One region of the Chitinophaga pendula genome, then DNA from elsewhere that is predicted to be linked to it. Evidence: riboswitches for the same ligand, from Rfam matches in the RefSeq annotation. Region 1 holds a riboswitch; the other holds the start of a gene.
The links. A riboswitch is a leader RNA that binds a small molecule or an ion and turns the genes downstream of it on or off. The one in region 1 is predicted to bind thiamine pyrophosphate.

Region 1 (9,567 bases):
CGGCCAGTTTGGCTTCATCGAGGATGTAGGAAGTAACGGCGGCCTGGTCTTCCAGTTTGGTACCGGCGGCGGTTTGTTTGCCTACGAGGTCTAGTTTGATGGTCAGGTAGATAGCTGCCTGAGGGGCGATGGCATCTACCTGGTGACCGGCTTGTTTGAGGGAGGAGAAGCCATCGTATATTTTCTGTAATCTTTCTTCTACTTCGCCTTTGAAGTGTTTGAGATAGGCGTCTACGTTGTCTTTCTGCACGAGGTAGCGGGCGGCGGCTTTTTGTTCGGCCATTGGGCTCCAGGCACCTACGTGGGAGAGGATGGCTTTCATTTTACCGATTACGGCAGCGGGGCCGAATGCCCAACCAACTCTTACGCCGGTACCGGCGAATGCTTTACTCATACCATCGATGAAGATGGTATAGTTTTTCATTTCGGGGCGGAGGGATACCGGGTTGTGGTGTTGTGTAGCACCGAAGGTGAGTACCCAGTACATCTGGTCGAACATTACGAATAATGGTTTTTCGTCGGCGCCGCGGCTTTTGTTCTCTTCGAGTACGAGGTCGCAGATCTCTTCCAGTTGTTGTTTGCCAAAGGTGGTACCGGTGGGGTTCTGCGGGGAGCAGAGGGCCAGGAGTGTTGCACCTTTGAGCAGTGGTTTAAGTTCTGCGGCGGTGGGCATGAAGTCGTTTTCCGGGGAGGTTTCGAGTACTACGTGTTCGGCTTCGAGGAAGTGGGTATAGTGGTTATTGTTCCAGGAAGGGGTTGCGTAGATTACTTTTTCGCCACGGTCTACGATGGTTCTGTAAACGGCATATATAATAGGACGGCCACCGCAGGAGATAACGATCTCTTTTGTGGGGTCGTAGTCCAGTTGTTCGCGTTCTCGGATGAAGTCTCCAACGGCGGTACGCAGTTCGAGGATACCATCAGCGGGCGGGTAATTGGTAAAATGTTGTTTATAGGCAGTGATGATCTCTTGTTCGAATTCGGCGGGGATGGGGAATACATTCGGGTCGAAGTCGCCGATCGTGAAATTATAGATCTTTTCCCCCTTAGCCTGTTTCTCCTTTATTTCACCGGCCAGTTTAATAATTTCAGAACCAATCAGTGTCTCGGCTAAATGAGAAAGTTTCATAACCATTCAAGTTTATTTGTTTAGAGATTTTTTTCGCGCCAAAAGTAACCGATCCGAAGATAATTTGAAAGAAAAGGTGGATTCTTTTTAGATTATTCAATATCTAGCACTATTCTTTAATAAAACAAAAATGAAATGTCCAAAAAACGGGCATATCCGCAAGTGCTCGCAGCAGAAAAGGGAGGGAGTGGGGGGAGGCGACTGATGAGGGAGGCAATACATGATACTTTTCAGCTATGTAATATAATTTCAGTGAGAAGGGAAAGAATGTGAAAAGTGCGGGGATAATGCGGGGATAACTAAGTGATCAATATAGACCATTGAAATTAGGGGGAATGCCAAATCTTTCTATCTTTGTTTACATTACTTTTTACATCAAGCCATACAGATTAAAAAGAGATGACAGGCGCCGGGGGCCGCGAACCCGGGGTAATGTTCCTGGTTATTTTGAATAGTTTTAATACGGGTGGGTATTGTTTGTAAGAAGTGGCTGTTGACACTTGCTTCCTTATACGGGCCTGCTTTTTTACTATCTTAGCCGATAAGTGGGTATTGCAGGGTGGCAAATGAATATAAAAAAAACACATAACACAGATGAAATTTATTGTTTCTTCCTCTACTTTATTAAAACAATTGCAACAGATCAGCGGTGTTATTAATTCCAACACTGTACTGCCTATACTGGAGGACTTCCTATTTCTGATAGACAGGAATGAACTGACTGTAGTAGCTACTGACCTGGAAACCGTTATGAAGGTAAAGCTGGAGGTAGAGGCCAAAGAAAACGGGCGTATCTGCATTCCGGCGAAGATCCTGATGGATTCTTTAAAGAACCTGCCTGATCAGCCGTTAACCTTTCACATTGACACGAACTCTTTTGCGGTAGAGATCACCTCAGACAATGGAAAGTATAAGGTGATGGGAGAGAATCCGGAGAATTTCCCTAAGGAGCCGACTGCGGATGAGACGACATCTTTCAATATGATGTCTTCTTCCTTGCTGACTGCTATTAATAAAACATTATTTGCGGTGAGCAGTGACGATCTTCGTCCTTCTATGACCGGTGTGTATTTTGAGCTGAGCACCAGCAACCTTACTTTTGTAGCGACGGATGCTCATCGCCTGGTAAAATATGTAAGAACGGATGTACAGTGCCCGCAGGCGGATACGTTCATCGTGCCTAAGAAGCCGTTGAACCTGCTGAAGACGGCATTGCCTGATAACGAAACGGATGTAAGGATCGCTTACAGCCAGAATCACTTCTTTGTATCACATGAAGGTGCGTCTATGATCTGCCGGTTGATAGATGCCCGTTTCCCGGATTACAAGGTGGTTATTCCCAAGGATAATCCATATCGCCTGACGCTGGTGAAAACTGATTTCCAGAATGCGTTGAAACGTGTGAGTGTATTTGCGAACAAGAGCACTAACCAGGTGGCGTTAAGCATTACCGGTAGTGAGCTGCAGTTGTCTGCACAGGATGTGGATTTCTCTTTTGAGGGTAATGAGCGGATGAGCTGCCAGTATAATGGTGATGATATGCAGATCGCCTTTAACGCGAAGTTCCTTATTGAGATGCTGCATGCTGCCGAAGGGGATGAGATCGGTATCGAGCTGTCCACGCCTACGAAAGCGGGTATCTTAAGACCTTCTGAGAAGACGGAGAACGAGGACCTACTGATGCTGGTGATGCCTTTGATGTTGAATAACTAGCAGTATACTGCTTTAATTTATACGGGCCGTAAGCGATCGCTTACGGCCTTTTTGTTTTATACTGCAGCGTGTAGGCGTGGGCGAATACCGTATAAATACTAATAAACATACATAAGCATATCAATTGCAGGCATCTTCGTGGAAGGCTTGTATTCTACACAGAGATTTCGTAATTTATAGCAAAGAAGCCCGGACAGACCCAATAGCAAGGCTGATTGATCAGCACAGTAATATTAATAAGCAGTAAAAAGCAGACAGTACCCGACAGGCCCAAACATTATATTACTCCACGAGCATTTTGAAACAGATTCAGCAGCTGCTACGTTAAGGCGTAGTCCAGCGTATTGTTTAAGATAATCAGACACGGTTATGGAAACATTTTTCGAAAATATTCCCTCCTGGTATCGTACAGCTATCCTGGTAGCCGGGTTAGTGGTGCTGTGGGTGCTGGAGGGGGCTATTCCGCGTTTTAGTTTTCGTTTTAACCGTTATCGTCATGCGGGCTCGAATCTTTTCTTTACACTGACGACGGCTGTGGTGAATTTTGGGTTTGCGTTCCTGATCGTTTTGGCATCGGACTGGACCAGCCGCACTCATTTTGGCGTACTTTATCTCTTTCCGTTGCCTATCTGGCTGCATGCATTGCTGGGATTATTGATACTGGATCTCATCGGGGCTTACCTGGTGCACCTGATCCAGCACAAGGTGGGATGGATGTGGCATTTTCATAAGATCCATCATATTGATAAACATATTGACGCTACGACGGCGTTGCGGCATCACCCGGTGGAGAGTGTGTTCCGGGTGGTGGCATTGTTTGTGGCCATTATTGTAGCCGGGGTGCCTATCTGGATGGTGATGTTATACCAAACGCTCTCTGCTTTTGTAGCACAGTTCTCTCATGCCAATATTAAGTTGCCAGGCTGGGTGGATAAGGCATTGAGCTGGGTGATCGTATCGCCGGATATGCATAAGGTGCATCATAGCCGGTATCAGGCTGAGACGGACTCCAATTATGCGAATATATTTTCTATCTGGGATCGTTTGTTCGGTACGTTTACGGAGAAGCCGGATACTACCAGCATTCAATATGGGCTGGACGAGTACCAGGATACACGCTATGAACAAGTGGGCACACTGTTGAAAGTGCCCTGGGAGAAGGTGCCCACGTTGCAATTGCACGATACGGCGAAGCAGGAGTATAAATAATTCAACCAAAAAAAATCGCTGAAGCAAACTGTCATCCCGATTACACCACCATGACCGGACGGATAAGTTGCACTGTAGGAGAGAGGAGCAGTATACGCATTTGAATCCTTAATCTATAAATAACATGCAATCACACATCTCCACATCCAAGGTAGCTTGTATCGTATCCCTGATTGCGGGCATATTAGCCGCAGTGTTCGCCTTTGCTACCAAGACGACACCTCATTATTCTGTGATGCTGGGCGGAGCCGCCGCTTTTGTAGGCATTATATCCCTTGTATTGGCAAGAAAGAGTACGGATGATATGCAGCTGGCCACAGCAGGATTGTTTATGTCTATTGTATCCTGTATAGTGGGATTGTGGCAATTATATCATTGACATGACCTGATCAAGGGGAGGGAAGTGTAGGGCGTGATCATGGCCGTTTTTTACTCTTCTCTTTCTCTTTAACGTATTGTTCCAGGTATCCTTCTGCGGCTTTTGTAGGGTAGAGGGTAAGGGAAGAATCTGTTAGTGCTTTGACAATGGTGGTATCTATGATATGGGCGGTATCTTTTACACCTTCTGCGTGGTTCCACAACAGTAATGTGTCGTGCGCGAGCTGCCATTTTTCATACACAAGGGTGTAGGTATTAATGGATCTCATGCTGCCATCTTTATTAAGGCGGAACCCCTGGCGTTCTTTCTCCAGTCCGGGTACGGGTTGCATCCAGGTACCTACTAACTGTGTGGGGTCGTAGGTAATGGTATCCAATGGCAAGATGCTGGTGTCTATAACGGTTACGGTACTGGTATCAGGCACTTTAAGCAGGCTGCTATCTGTGACATCCGTGGATTCCGGACCGGTCTTAGACTGACAGGCAGCCAGGAAGAGGAAGGCGATATAGTATAGATGTTTGTTATTAACCATTGGTGCATGCAATGTGACCGCTGTAAATATAATAGATTTTTGAGTGTTACGATGGAATAGCGGTATTGTCCGCAACGGTCTGATCGTGACCGGGTAATTGTTATTTGATATTTGCTTATTGGTTTCCTACCTTTACGGTTCACTTTAGGGGTGTTTCCTGCCTACAGTCAGGCGGGAAGCTGAGATGATACCCTCAGTACCTGAAGCAGTTCATACTGCCGTAGGGAAAAGTAACTGAACCTTCTCATCTTTATTACACATCCTTAAAGTTTATTGTTCACCTTTTAATTCCAGTATTATGGAAGTACATGTAAACAATAAACTTTATGCGGTGCAGCCAGGAACTACCGTTGCTGCACTGTTACAGTTTATTCAGCTCCCATCAGAAAAAGGCATTGCCGTCGCGGTCAACAATGAGGTAGTGCCCAGGGTCACCTGGGGACAGGTATCGTTGTCTCATTCGGACAATATTACCATCATCCGCGCTACACAAGGCGGATGAGTATAACGCCTTACGTATACTGTTAACATTGGAAGTCCAGCCCTGGCGGGTATGGTAATGGCTACCGTTGTGCCTACTGCACGGGGATCCGTTATTACCTGTCTCGGTGGCCGGTACTGTCTGTGTTGCGGTCCTTACATTCCATTTACAGCATCTTATTGCAAAACAGACCATTAAACGACTTACCATGCACACTACCACTGAGAAAATGATCAGTCGCGCACCTTTTCCTGCATCTGAAAAGATCTATGTCGCCGGCGAGCTACACGATATCCGTGTGCCGATGCGCCGTATTACGTTAAGCCCTACCCGTAATAATGGAAAAAACGATGATATACAAGACAACCCACCGGTTGTAGTGTATGACACCAGTGGTCCATTTACTGATCCGGCGGTTGCTATTGATGTAAGGCAGGGCTTACAACGGCTCCGGACTCCTTGGATTGCACAGCGGAATGATACGGAGGAGCTGTCTGCTTTTTCTGCTGCTTATAGTAAAGAGCGACTTGCAGATGAAAAGCTGGAGACGCTACGGTTCCATCATTTGCATATGCCCAGGAAGGCAAAGGGGGGAGCGAATGTAACACAACTTCATTATGCCAAGCAAGGGATCATCACTCCTGAGATGGAATATATTGCGATCCGTGAAAACCAATGTGCAGAAAAGTATTGGGAAGCCAACAATGCACAGTGGGAACAGCACCAGGGGCATAGCTTTGGAGCGAATACCCCCCAACAGTTCATTACGCCGGAATTTGTGCGGCAGGAAGTGGCTGCCGGCCGTGCTATTATACCCGCCAACATCAACCATCCTGAACTGGAGCCTATGATCATAGGACGTAATTTCCTGGTGAAGATCAATGCCAACATTGGGAATTCTGCGGTTACTTCCAGCATAGAGGAAGAAGTGGAAAAGGCGGTATGGGCCTGTCGCTGGGGTACTGATACCATCATGGATCTCAGCACGGGGAAGAACATACATGAGACGCGCGAGTGGATCATCCGTAATTCGCCTGTACCTATTGGCACGGTACCTATTTACCAGGCGTTGGAAAAGGTGAATGGCAAAGCGGAAGCGTTAACTTGGGAGATCTTCAGGGATACGCTGATAGAACAAGCAGAACAAGGCGTTGACTACTTTACGATACATGCCGGTGTATTATTACGCTATATACCGCTTACTGCGAAACGTGTAACCGGCATTGTATCCCGTGGTGGTTCCATTATGGCGAAGTGGTGTCTGGCACATCATAAGGAGAACTTCCTGTATACTCACTTTGAGGAGATATGCGAGATCATGAAGGCTTATGATGTTTCATTCTCCCTGGGTGACGGATTAAGGCCAGGCAGTATTGCGGATGCTAATGACGCGGCACAGTTTGCCGAACTGGAGACGCTGGGAGAATTGACTAAGATAGCCTGGAAGCATGATGTACAGGTGATGATAGAAGGTCCGGGACACGTACCGATGCAGCTGATCAAAGAGAACATGGACAAGCAGTTACAGCATTGTCATGAAGCACCGTTCTACACTTTGGGGCCCTTAACAACGGATATTGCTCCTGGTTATGATCATATCACCTCGGCTATTGGTGCAGCTATGATAGGATGGTTTGGTACGGCGATGTTATGTTATGTAACGCCGAAGGAACATCTTGGATTGCCTAACAAAGAGGATGTAAGACAAGGGGTTATTACATACAAGATAGCGGCTCATGCTGCTGACCTGGCGAAGGGGCATCCCGGAGCGCAGCATAGGGACAATGCGCTGAGTAAGGCCCGTTTTGAGTTCCGTTGGGAAGATCAGTTCAATCTTTCGCTGGACCCGGAGACCGCTCGATCCTATCACGATGCGACATTGCCTGCTGAAGGCGCCAAGATTGCACACTTCTGTTCGATGTGCGGTCCGCATTTCTGTTCGATGAAGATCACACAGGAGGTGCGAAACTATGCAGCGGAAAAAGGCTTAGCTACTACGGAAGCTATTGAAGCTGGCATGGAGGAGCAGTCTCAGGCGTTCAGAACGCAAGGTGCGCAGATCTATTCTTAATGATACTCGTCATTTCACATACTACGCCCATACCCGGAGAAGCGGACCTGCTGCAAGCAATGCTGGCAGCAGGTGCAGACCGTGTATTGCTGCGAAAGCCCGGGTGGACTCAACAGGCATATGAGCAATTGCTGGGGCAGTTGCCACCCGCATATTATCCCATGATATTGCTATCCGGTTATCCGGAGCTCTGTATCCGTACAGGGCTTGGCGGCCTGCATTGCAGTGAGCAGCTGCGGGCATCATTACCGGCAGCGGCGTTACAAACATTGCGTGCGCAGGGATTGCTGCTCAGCACCGGCGTACATGCGCCGGGCCTGTTGGATACGCTGCCGAATGAGTGGCAGCAGGTATTGTTAAGTCCAGTATTTGACAGTATCTCCAAGCCGGGATATAAGGGCTCTTTATCCGGAGACTGGCAACTACCGCGTACGCCTGCAGGCAGGCAGGTACTGGCACTGGGAGGTATTGACATCCACACTGTTGCGGCAGCCCGACGCATGCGATTTGACGGTATTGCGTTAATGGGCGCGCTCTGGCGACAGCCGGAGCAGGCGGTAACGGTATTTACAGCTATTCATCAGCAATGGAACAACAAAGACCATACGTATTAAGCCTGGCGGGGCTGGACCCCAGTGGCGGGGCCGGATTGCTTGCGGACATTAAAACGTTCGAGATGCAGCGATTGTGTGGGCTAGGTGTTTGTACGGCATTGACCATGCAGACGGCGGATCATTTTTATGGGGTGCAGTGGGTACCGGTGGAGCAGATTCTTGCGCAGTTGCAGCCCTTATTATCCAGCTATGCGGTGTCGTATTGCAAGATCGGATTAGTGGAGAATGCAATTGTTTTACAGCAACTGCTGGAGACCTTACATACCCTTTCGCCCGGTATACGCGTAATACTGGATCCGGTGCTGAGTGCATCTGCCGGTTATACCTTTCATCACCGGGAGGTAATGCAGACATGGCAGTCGATATTACCACTACTTTACCTGCTGACGCCTAACTATCACGAAGCGATGTTATTGTCCGGGGAGGCGACGGGGGAGGCGGCCGCCACTTATTTATCGCAATACTGTGCGGTATTACTGAAAGGAGGTCACCGGCCGTTGCAGCCAGGCTGGGATACCTTATACCAGCGTTCCGGCGTGGTTGAATTTGCGCCAGCTGCGGAAAAGGTCTATCCTAAACACGGGTCCGGCTGTGTGCTTTCTGCTGCCATCACTGCGCAGCTGGTACATGGTGTTCCTTTAGCAGCGGCTTGCCTTGAAGGCAAGCGGCATACTGCTCAATTTTTATCCAGTCATCCATCCTTAACCGGTTATCACTACATATGATCGACTCATTGCATTACATATCCCAGGCAACAGCGACACACACTCACCTGGAGAACATACGGGAGGCTTGCGTAGCAGGATGCCGTTGGATACAGTTACGTATTAAAGACGCACCTGAAGACATTATACTAGCGCAGGCGATTGCGGCCAAGGCTATCTGTCAGCAATACGGTGCGGTGCTTATTATTAATGATCATCCGCAGGTAGCGTTGGCAGCAGGTGCGGACGGCGTGCATGTGGGGAAGGAGGATATGACAGTAGCGGAGGCACGCGCTATAGTGGGGGATTACCTGATCGTAGGCGGTACGGCCAATACACTTGATGACATATTACAGCATGTTACTCATGGCGCCGACTATGTGGGTGTGGGACCTTACCGATTTACGACGACTAAGCAAAAACTCAGTCCCATATTGGGATTGGAGGGTTACATGCATCTTATGGAAGCGTTGCGTGCGCGTCACATTAATATTCCTGTCATCGCCATCGGAGGTATCCTACAGGAAGATATTCCTGCGTTGCTGGACACTGGTGTACACGGTGTGGCTGTCAGCGGGCTTATTACACATGCTGCTGACAAAGCCTCCTTGCTGAGCATGTTGCAGGGTACGCTGGCGCGATACTAATTTTTATTCATCTTCTAATCAGACGGTATATGACATCACTCATTATTGCAGGGAAGACTTTTCACTCCCGCCTTTTCACCGGTACGGG
Region 2 (9,567 bases), 1.7 Mb from region 1:
CTGGAGGTCTTTCCAACCCTGTTCGCGGTCATCTTCTGCAAATTCTACGGCTTTGCGGATGGCATTGTCGCCGCCGGCGATGATACCGACTACGAGTCCGTGGGGGACACCGAAGGTGGGGGGACATTCCGAAGCGTCTACGATCCCTAACCTGCCGCTGGTACCTGCTCCCATATAGAAGAGTCTTCCACCTGCCAGCATTTTATCTGCGATTACAGTGATCAGTTGCGCTATCTGCGGTATGGCTTTCTGCACGGCGAGGGGTACGGTCTGGTCTTCCCTGTTGATATTTGTCAATATATCTGTTACGCTCATTTGCTCCAGGTGACGGTAAGGAGACGCTTGTTCTGTTACCCTGATAAAGGACATCCTTGTTTTAATTTTCGATTTTGAGAATGGAAATAGACTACAAACTTACAACATCCTGCTATAAGGTGCCGGCGCCTTAGCGGTGATAGCTGATCAATCCGTCGAGCGGGCTGCGTAATATCTGGCCCAGCTGAAGCTCATAGAGTTCGCACAGTTCGCGGATGATATCGCCGAAGTGCCAGGCAATGCTGCCGGTGAAATGGAGTGGCTGGGTCCAGCTTTCCCGGTATTTGTAAATATGATTGAAGAAAAATTCGTTGAGGCCATCTTCGAGGATATTTTCGATCATGAAATGTCCACGATTTTCTGAGAGGAAGGTGCTAAATCCTGCCAGGTAGCGATTGGCCATTGGTTTGCGATAGGTATTTTCCAGTATTTCGTCTTTCGTTGTGTTATACTTTGCGTCGAAACGGATGCGTAGTTCTTCGTCGAGGGAGTGATACAGGTAGTACTGTAGCAGTTTTTTGCCCAGGTAGGCGCCACTGCCTTCGTCTCCGAGGATGAACCCCAGGCCAGGATTATTCTTGACGATATCCGTTCCGTTATAATAGCAGGAGTTGGAGCCGGTCCCTAATATACAAGCGACACCGGGTTCGTGGCCGCATAGTCCTCTGGCGGCTGCCATCAGGTCGTGGGAGACCTGAATGATGATATCGGGCCATACGGCGGTGAGTACGCCTTGTAACAGTTCAGCATTCTTCGGATACATACAGCCGGTACCGTAGTAATATACTTCGCCAATGGTGGTGCCTGCGGGCAGTTGCGGGAACAGTTCCTGCTCGATTATTGCCCTGATCTGGGTAGCATCCTGAAAGTAGGGGCTGATACCCTGTGTCTGATATCTTACAGGCTGACCATTTGTAAGGAGGCACCAATCTGTTTTTGTGGAGCCACTATCTGCTATCAGCTTTACATTTCCAGACATAACCGTAATTTATGAAATTAAAGAGGTGCAATATGGTTTGCTCTTGATTTATACTATTTTTGTCACAATTTAATTAAAAGGAAGTCACTAAAGCAAGTTAGGATACCGGGATTTCAAGTTTTGCGATAATGAAATGGCACAGGGGATTGCATGGGATGTTACGTATGCACTCCGCATTTTGATGCTACCGCCAGGTAAATTTGATTATCCAGCTATTGTCGCGGGAGCCGCCAATAAATATACTTATGTCGAATAACAGGAAACTGAACTACTTTCAACCCTTATTGTTTGCCGTGGTGCTGGCATTGGGTATGTATTTAGGATACAAGATGCCCGGATCACAGACAGGAGGGGGTGTGATATTGTTTAACCGTGGTAACCGCGGGGCTTTGCAGGAGGTCATGGACCTGCTGAAGGCCAAATATGTAGATACCCTGCAGGTAGCGAGTTTGCAGCAGGAAGCCATTGAGGGATTATTAAGTCACCTGGACCCTCACTCGGTATATATTCCACCGTCCCATCTGCAGGAGGTGAATGAAGACCTGGAAGGTAATTTTGAAGGTATTGGTGTAGAGTTCAATATTACGGCAGATACCGTGAATATTGTTGCCGTGCTGGCGGGAGGGCCTTCCGAGACGGCGGGTGTACAGACTGGCGACAAGATCATTAAGGTAGGCGACTCGCTGGTGGCGGGCAATCATATTACGAATGAGCGTATCCGGAAGTTCCTGCGCGGACCGAAGGATTCGGAGGTGAAGGTAACCATGCTGCGTCAGCAGAAGATGGTGCCTATCACAATCAAACGGGGTTTGATCCCTTTGTATAGTGTGGATGCCAGTTATATGGCTACTCCGGAGATCGGCTATATCAAGATCAGTAAGTTTTCTGCTACTACGTTCAAAGAGTTCCTGGATGCCATGCGTAAGCTGGAGCAGCAGGGCATGAAGAAGCTGGTGATCGACCTGCGTCAGAATCCGGGCGGGTTCCTGGACGCAGCGACCCGTATTGCAGATGAGCTGCTGGACGACAATAAATTGATTCTTTATACGCAAGGGAAGAGTTATCCCCGTACGGACTATAAGTGTAATCGTCCTGGTATGTTTGAGAAAGGCGGTCTGGCGATTTTGACAGATGAGGGTTCTGCCTCTGCCAGTGAGATCCTGGCGGGAGCTGTGCAGGATTGGGACCGTGGTGTTATCATTGGCCGCCGGACCTTTGGGAAGGGGCTGGTACAGGAACAATACGACCTGAGTAATGGGGGTGCTTTACGCCTGACGGTAGCGCGTTATTACATTCCTTCCGGCAGAAGTATACAGAAACCTTATAACGAAGGACGGGAAGCTTATGATGAGGATATTGTAAACCGCTTCAACCACGGCGAGTTCTTAAATAAAGACAGTATCAAACCTACTGATACGGTGCCCTACAAGACAGCCAAAGGCCGTATCGTATATGGCGGTGGTGGTATTACTCCTGATATTTTTATTCCTTTTGATACTTCCCGTTTCTCCCGGGCAGTATCTGAGATGTATACACGTAATATTTTCGGCAATTTCGCTTATCAGCATTACAGCACACACAAAGCTGAATTCTCCCAGTATAAGAATGCGGAGACCTTCAATAAGCAGTACCAGACGACACCGGCGACATATAATGAATTCCTGTCTTTTGCCCGCAAGGACAGTGTGCCTAATACGGATAAGCTAAGTGCACGTGACGAGGTGGAGATCAAAGGTCGTATCAAGGCGATGTTGGCGCGTCAGCTGTGGCGTAGTGAAGGGTTTTACGAGATCATCAATGCGGAAGACCCTGTGATGAAGCGTGCTTTGCAAGAGCTGCAGAAGCAACGATGAGCTGACTATCCAGGTAAGCTATAGATAGTAAGGCCCTTTCCGTTAGTGGAAGGGCCTTACTATTTAGCGGGGTTTTCGTTTATGGATATAAAAAAGACCGCTGCCATCGGCAACGGTCCTACTAACGTTGTCTAAGCAAGGGACGATCTTAGTGCTTAGCAGTAGTGTCAGCAGCGTGAGCGGCAGAATCAACGTGAGCAGCAGAATCAACAGCAGGAGCTGCTACTGAATCAACAACCGGAGCAGCAGACATAGTGTCAACAGCAGGAGTTGTTGTAGAATCGGTAGTAGCGCTAGAGTTACCGCTATTGCAGGCTACGAAGAACATACCAGCAGCGATGGCAAACAGAAATACTTTTTTCATTTGTTTGATTGTTTTTGATAAGATCGGCGCAAATTTATACAAATATTTTCAAATACTATATAATATTTAAATATAGTAAAGGGATTATAGATGAGTTATTAAGGTGCTATTTATCAAGCATTTATTAATAAAACACAGCAATGAGAATCAGGGGAAGGGGTATTAAAAAGCCCAGTATTGTACTTTGACAAGTAAAATACTGGGCGGGAAGTGGGGATAAACCCGGTTTTATTTCTTACGGAAGAACAGCTTTAACGGAACGCCCTCAAAGTCGAAGTGGGTTCTGAGCTGGTTTTCCAGGTAGTTTTTATACGGTTGTTTGATATCGTCCGGCAGGTTGGCGAAGAAAGCGAAGGCCGGTGTACGGGTTGGCAGTTGCGTAACGTACTTGATACGGATGGGAGTACCTCTTACTACGGGTGGGTGGAATGCTTCGATAGCTTTCAGCATCACCTCGTTCAATTTGGAGGTCTGTATTTTACGTTGTCTGTTGTCGTATACGCGTAATGCTTCTTCTATTGCTTTGAAGATACGTTGTTTCTCCGTTACGGATGTGAAGATGATAGGTACGTCGGTGAAGGGAGCGAGTCGTTCTTTAAGTATTTTTTCGTAATCGCGGGCGGTATTGGTTTCTTTTTCTATCAGGTCCCATTTGTTGACTACAACGACCATTCCTTTTCCTTTGCGGGAGGCAAGGCTGAAGATGCTAAGATCCTGAGCGGTGATTCCTTTTTCGGCATCGAGCATGAGGATACATACGTCGGCTTCATCCATTGCTTTGATGGCGCGGATGACGGAGTAGAATTCCAGGTCTTCGTTTACTTTTGTCTTACGGCGTATACCGGCGGTATCTATGAGTACGAAGTCTTTCTGGAACAGTTTATAACGGGTGTGGATGGTATCGCGGGTGGTGCCGGCGATATCGGATACAATGTTCCGCTCCTCACCTACCAGTGCGTTGAGCAAGGAGGATTTACCGGTATTAGGCTGGCCGATGATGGCGATTTTGGGCAGTTCTTCTTCTGATGCTTCGACGAGTTGATCGTCTGTGATGAGGGCTGCTACTTCGTCCAGCAATTCGCCGGTACCGCTGCCGCTCATGGAGGAGAGGAAGAATACATGTTCGAATCCGAGGCTGTAGAATTCGGTCGCTTCGAGCTGTCGTTGCGCATTATCCACTTTATTCACGACGAGGAATACGGGTTTGGCCGAGCGGCGCAACAGATCGGCTACATCGGCATCGAGGTCGGTGATGCCGGTGGCCACATCGCACATGAAGATGAGCACATTGGCTTCTTCCATAGCGATCTTCACCTGTTTGCGGATCTCGCGTTCGAAGACGTCATCGCTGTTGGCGACGAATCCACCTGTATCAATTACGTTGAATGTTTTTCCATTCCAGTCTGCAACACCATACTGCCGGTCGCGTGTTACGCCGCTGACGTCATCTACAATGGCTTTCCGCTGTTCAAGCAGGCGGTTGAACAAAGTAGACTTACCAACGTTAGGGCGACCGACGATCGCTACTGTAAATCCCATATGATTTACTTTTTATTTGAATTAGCTATAAAAAATTAATACCCGTATTCTCTCAGGTAGAGATCGTTATCTCTCCATTTGCCACGTACTTTGACGAAGAGTTCGAGAAAGACTTTCTGGTCCAGGAACTTTTCGATGTCTTGTCTGGCCAGTGTACCGATCTCGCGTATCGATTTCCCTTTTTCTCCGATGATGATTGCCTTTTGTGTTTCACGGGTGACAATGATCTCGGCCGTGATCTTGACCAGGGTTTGTTTTTCCTGGAACTGGCTTACGATTACGGCGGTATGATAAGGGATCTCTTCTTCAAACAGGTGGAAGATTTTTTCACGGATCATCTCGGCTACAAAAAATCTTGTGGAGCGATCGGTGAGGGTGTCTTCCGGGTAGAAGGCTTCGCTTTCCGGCAGGTGTGCCAGGATGGCTGCGAGCAGCTCTTTGATGCCTTCCTGCTTAAGAGCGGAGAGGGTGATGACTTCTGCTTTGCCCCAGGCTTTGCATTTGGCTACTACTTCTTCCAGCTGTTCTTTTTTGAGCAGGTCGGTTTTGTTGATCAGTAGCAGGCAAGGCACTTTCAGGCGCAGGGAGTCGAACAGTTCGAGATTGGCAGCTACGTCATCTTTGGCATCCATGATGAGTAAAGCGACGTCTGCATCTTCGAGGGCGGACTTTACGGCGCCCATCATTTTTTCGTGCAGTCTATACCGTGGGTCTATGATACCCGGGGTATCGGAAAAAACGATCTGATAGTCCGGCTCTGTCAGTACTGCGGTAATGCGGTGGCGGGTAGTTTGTACTTTAGGAGATATGATAGCCAGTTTTTCCCCGATCAAAGCATTGAGCAGAGTACTTTTACCAGCATTTGGCTTCCCGAAAATATTTACAAATCCAGCTTTGTGCATTACATTCAACAGTGGCCTTTAAGCGGGCCGGCACTACTTTTTAAATTAGGCAAAATTGCTTTTTTGATGCGGCGATAGCCAAGTAGTGCTTCTTTTCTGGGCAGTGGCCGCAAATAAAAAAAGCCGAATTACTTCGGCTCTTTTTAACTTTTTTAGTAGCGAGGAGAGGATTCGAACCCCTGACCTTCGGGTTATGAGCCCGACGAGCTACCTCTGCTCTACCTCGCAATGTGGGTGCAAATGTAAGGCGCGATTTAACATCTGCCAAATATTTTTTCAAAAAAACTTAAAAAAAATTCAAACAGCGCTGGTATCGCCGATACCAGCGCTGTTTATTTTACAGATCAGAACGGCAGATCATCTGTGGGCTGATCGTCTGAAAAGGCTTGCGTGGCACCGCTTTGCGTGGCATTGTCTGTGCGTTGAGCATCTTCTCTCCTACTGCCTAACAACTGAATATTGGTGACGCGTAATCTTAGTACGGGTACTTTCTCATTTGTTGTATTACTGACATAAGTGTCGAGTGTAGGCGTTCCTTCTACGAATACTTGTGTGCCCTGTGTGAGATATGGCGCCAGGTTATCCCGTTCCCAGAGGGAGCAGTCTATCCAGGTGGTACGTTCTTGTTGTACACCTTGCTGGTTCCTGAATTTTTCTGTGTGTGCTACGCTAAAGCCTAATACAGATTTTCCGTTGGCCTCTCTCTGTACAGCATTTCTGCCCAGGTGACCGATTACCTGTAGTTTAATCATCAGAAGAAGTGTTTAGATGTTAACAAATAAATGAAACCAAAGAGAGAATGATGATTGGAGCGTAAGTATTCTAATTTACTGTAAATCGGAAACAGTAAAAAATAAATTCTCGTTTTTAAGCTGTGGGGTTATAACTTTGTACCGGAGACCGGCGTACTTACTATTTCATACGCTAGAGCCGGTTTCACCTCGGGGTGCCTTACTAATCAGGCTGAGATCAGACCCGTTGAACCTGGCCAGGTAATGCTGGTTAGGAAAGGTAAGCGATCCGTTTCCTTACCGTTTTTATTTTTTAATTGTACGGCTCAATGCCTGTCTCTGCCTATGCAATACTTGTGATTGTGACTGAACGGAGCACGGCGGGTCGTGAAAAGGATGCTTTACGTACATGAAACATTTCATGCTTATTGCGCTTTTATTTGTAGCAGGTGTGCTACATGCGCAGACATTTATCTCCGGTACGGTTACTGACAAAAAGAGGGGGCAGCCGCTGCCCGGCGTAGCGGTGATTGTCACCGGCAACACTTCAGGCGGTGCTCATACAGACGGTAAAGGGCACTACCGGATACAGGTACCCCGCAACGGTGTTTATAGGCTGCAAGCGTCTTACCTGGGATTCCGGACCTATAGCGTTTCGGTGACCATCCAGGGCAGTAGTCAGACGCAGGATATCGTGCTGGAAGAAACCGGTTTGTTTGTGAAGCCGGTAGAGATCAGCAGTCTGCGAGCCGGCAAAAATGCGCCATTTACCAGTACTACCCTGGATAAGGAAGATATCAAAAAACAGAACCTGGGACAGGATCTTCCGATACTGCTGAACCAGCTGCCGGGAGTCGTGTCCAATTCAGATGCCGGTAATGGCGTGGGGTATACCAATATGCGGGTACGTGGTTCGGATATTACAAGGGTAAATATTACGGTGAACGGTATTCCTATTAACGATGCGGAATCGCAAGGTGCTTTCTTTGTGAACATGCCTGACTTTGCCTCTTCTGTGAGCAGTGTGCAACTGCAACGGGGGGTGGGCACTTCTACCAACGGCGCCGGCGCCTTTGGCGCTTCGCTGAACCTGAGTACCAATGAATTCCGTGACAAGGCTTATGCTGAATTGAGTAACAGCTATGGCTCCTTCAACTCCTGGAAACATACGGTAAAAGCTGGTAGCGGGCTTATCAACGATCATTTCACTTTTGATGCGCGGCTCTCCAAGATATCTTCTGACGGGTATATTGACCGTGCAGGATCGGACCTGAAATCCTTTTATACTTCTGCTGCCTATATCAGTAAGAAGACAGCAATCCGCCTGAATGTCTTTTCCGGCAAGGAGAAGACCTACCAGGCATGGAATGGTGTACCACAGGACTCTTTGAAGACACACCGTACGTATAACTCAGCTGGTACAGATAAGCCGGGCACTCCATACGATAATGAAACAGACAACTATCAGCAGGATCATTATCAGCTGTTCCTGAATCAGGAGATCAATACTCATTTAAATTTCAACGTAGCGTTGCACTACACCCGCGGTAAGGGCTACTTCGAACAATATCAAGCCAAGCAGGCTTTCACTGACTATGGGTTAACTAATCCGGTGATCAACAATGATACGATCAAAACGACGGACCTGGTGAGACAACTATGGCTGGACAACCATTTTTATGGCGGTATCTTTTCTATCAACAGTACCGGCAAGGTACTGAACTGGAGCCTGGGCGGTGGTTGGAACAAGTACGAAGGCAATCACTATGGGAAGATCATCTGGGCGCAGTATGCGATCGATAAAGACCACCGTTGGTATGATCTTGATGCGCTGAAGACGGACTTCAACATTTACTGGAAGGGAGAATTTAAGATCACGGAAGCATTACGTCTGTTCACCGATCTGCAATACAGAAGGGTGCATTATGACTTGGGAGGATTCCGGAAGAACCCTACTCTTTTCCAAAAGAACAACTACAACTTCTTCAATCCGAAGGTTGGTGTTTACTATTACCTGAACGAACGGCAGCAGTTGTATGCTTCTTATGCAGTGGGTAATAAAGAGCCTAACCGGGATGATTTTGAAGCTGGTGTAAAGCTACGTCCTACACATGAAACCTTACACAATGTGGAAGCCGGTTATTCGCTGCGCGGGGATAAAATATCATTGCAAGCCAATGTGTATTATATGCGTTATAAGAACCAGCTGGTGCAGACAGGTAAGCTGAATGACGTAGGCGCCTATACGAGGATCAATATTCCCAATAGTTACCGGCTGGGTATAGAGGTGCAAGGTAGTGCGGTATTGACGCCCTGGTTTACCCTGTCGGTAAATGCGGCGTTGAGTCAGAATAAGATCAGGGACTATACGGCCTACTATTCCAATGAGGACACAGAGCTGGAGGAGACGCGTCATTACGACAATACGGATATTGCCTTCTCTCCTAACGTGGTAGCCGGGCATACATTGAGTTTTCAGCCTTTACAGCAGCTGTTCATAGACCTGGCCGGCAAGTATGTAAGTCGCCAGTATATGAACAACAGCAGCAATGTACAGGGCAGCCTGGATGCTTACTATGTGAATGACCTGCGGGTGCGTTATACGGTGCCACAACGCCTGTTTAAGGAGCTGGGGGTACTCGTGGCAGTGAATAACTTCACGGACCGCAAATATGCGCCTAATGGCGCCACTTATACCAGTATAAAAAATGGAACAGTGAAATATAGCAATTACTATTTCCCTATGGCAGGCATTAATTTCATGGCAGGCGTCAACCTGTCCTTTTAATGCATTCTTATTAACAACCGATCCTACATAAAAATACTCATTGCAATCGGTCATCTGGTAGCAGATGACCGATTGCTTTTTATCTATTTCCAGGTG

Region 2: another riboswitch for thiamine pyrophosphate. It lies ahead of KTO58_RS02195 (TonB-dependent receptor); the one in region 1 lies ahead of thiS (sulfur carrier protein ThiS).

Annotation. Positions count from the first base shown of each region.
Region 1 is NZ_CP077769.1:6,527,127-6,536,693, reverse strand. It holds gene KTO58_RS24535 (pyridoxal phosphate-dependent aminotransferase) at 1-1,129, opposite strand, end outside; gene dnaN (DNA polymerase III subunit beta) at 1,724-2,842, shown strand; gene KTO58_RS24525 (sterol desaturase family protein) at 3,212-4,051, shown strand; gene KTO58_RS24520 (DUF308 domain-containing protein) at 4,176-4,430, shown strand; gene KTO58_RS24515 (lipocalin-like domain-containing protein) at 4,468-4,962, opposite strand; TPP riboswitch at 5,099-5,206, shown strand; gene thiS (sulfur carrier protein ThiS) at 5,261-5,464, shown strand; gene thiC (phosphomethylpyrimidine synthase ThiC) at 5,652-7,514, shown strand; gene KTO58_RS24500 (thiamine phosphate synthase) at 7,514-8,128, shown strand; gene KTO58_RS24495 (hydroxymethylpyrimidine/phosphomethylpyrimidine kinase) at 8,101-8,853, shown strand; gene KTO58_RS24490 (thiamine phosphate synthase) at 8,850-9,479, shown strand; gene KTO58_RS24485 (thiazole synthase) at 9,509-9,567, shown strand, end outside.
Region 2 is NZ_CP077769.1:555,950-565,516, reverse strand. It holds gene murQ (N-acetylmuramic acid 6-phosphate etherase) at 1-369, opposite strand, end outside; gene KTO58_RS02230 (N-acetylglucosamine kinase) at 446-1,294, opposite strand; gene KTO58_RS02225 (S41 family peptidase) at 1,540-3,147, shown strand; gene KTO58_RS02220 (hypothetical protein) at 3,296-3,511, opposite strand; gene der (ribosome biogenesis GTPase Der) at 3,740-5,050, opposite strand; gene era (GTPase Era) at 5,086-5,952, opposite strand; tRNA gene KTO58_RS02205 (tRNA-Met) at 6,109-6,180, opposite strand; gene KTO58_RS02200 (single-stranded DNA-binding protein) at 6,297-6,704, opposite strand; TPP riboswitch at 6,885-6,978, shown strand; gene KTO58_RS02195 (TonB-dependent receptor) at 7,093-9,471, shown strand; gene KTO58_RS02190 (NmrA family NAD(P)-binding protein) at 9,555-9,567, opposite strand, start outside.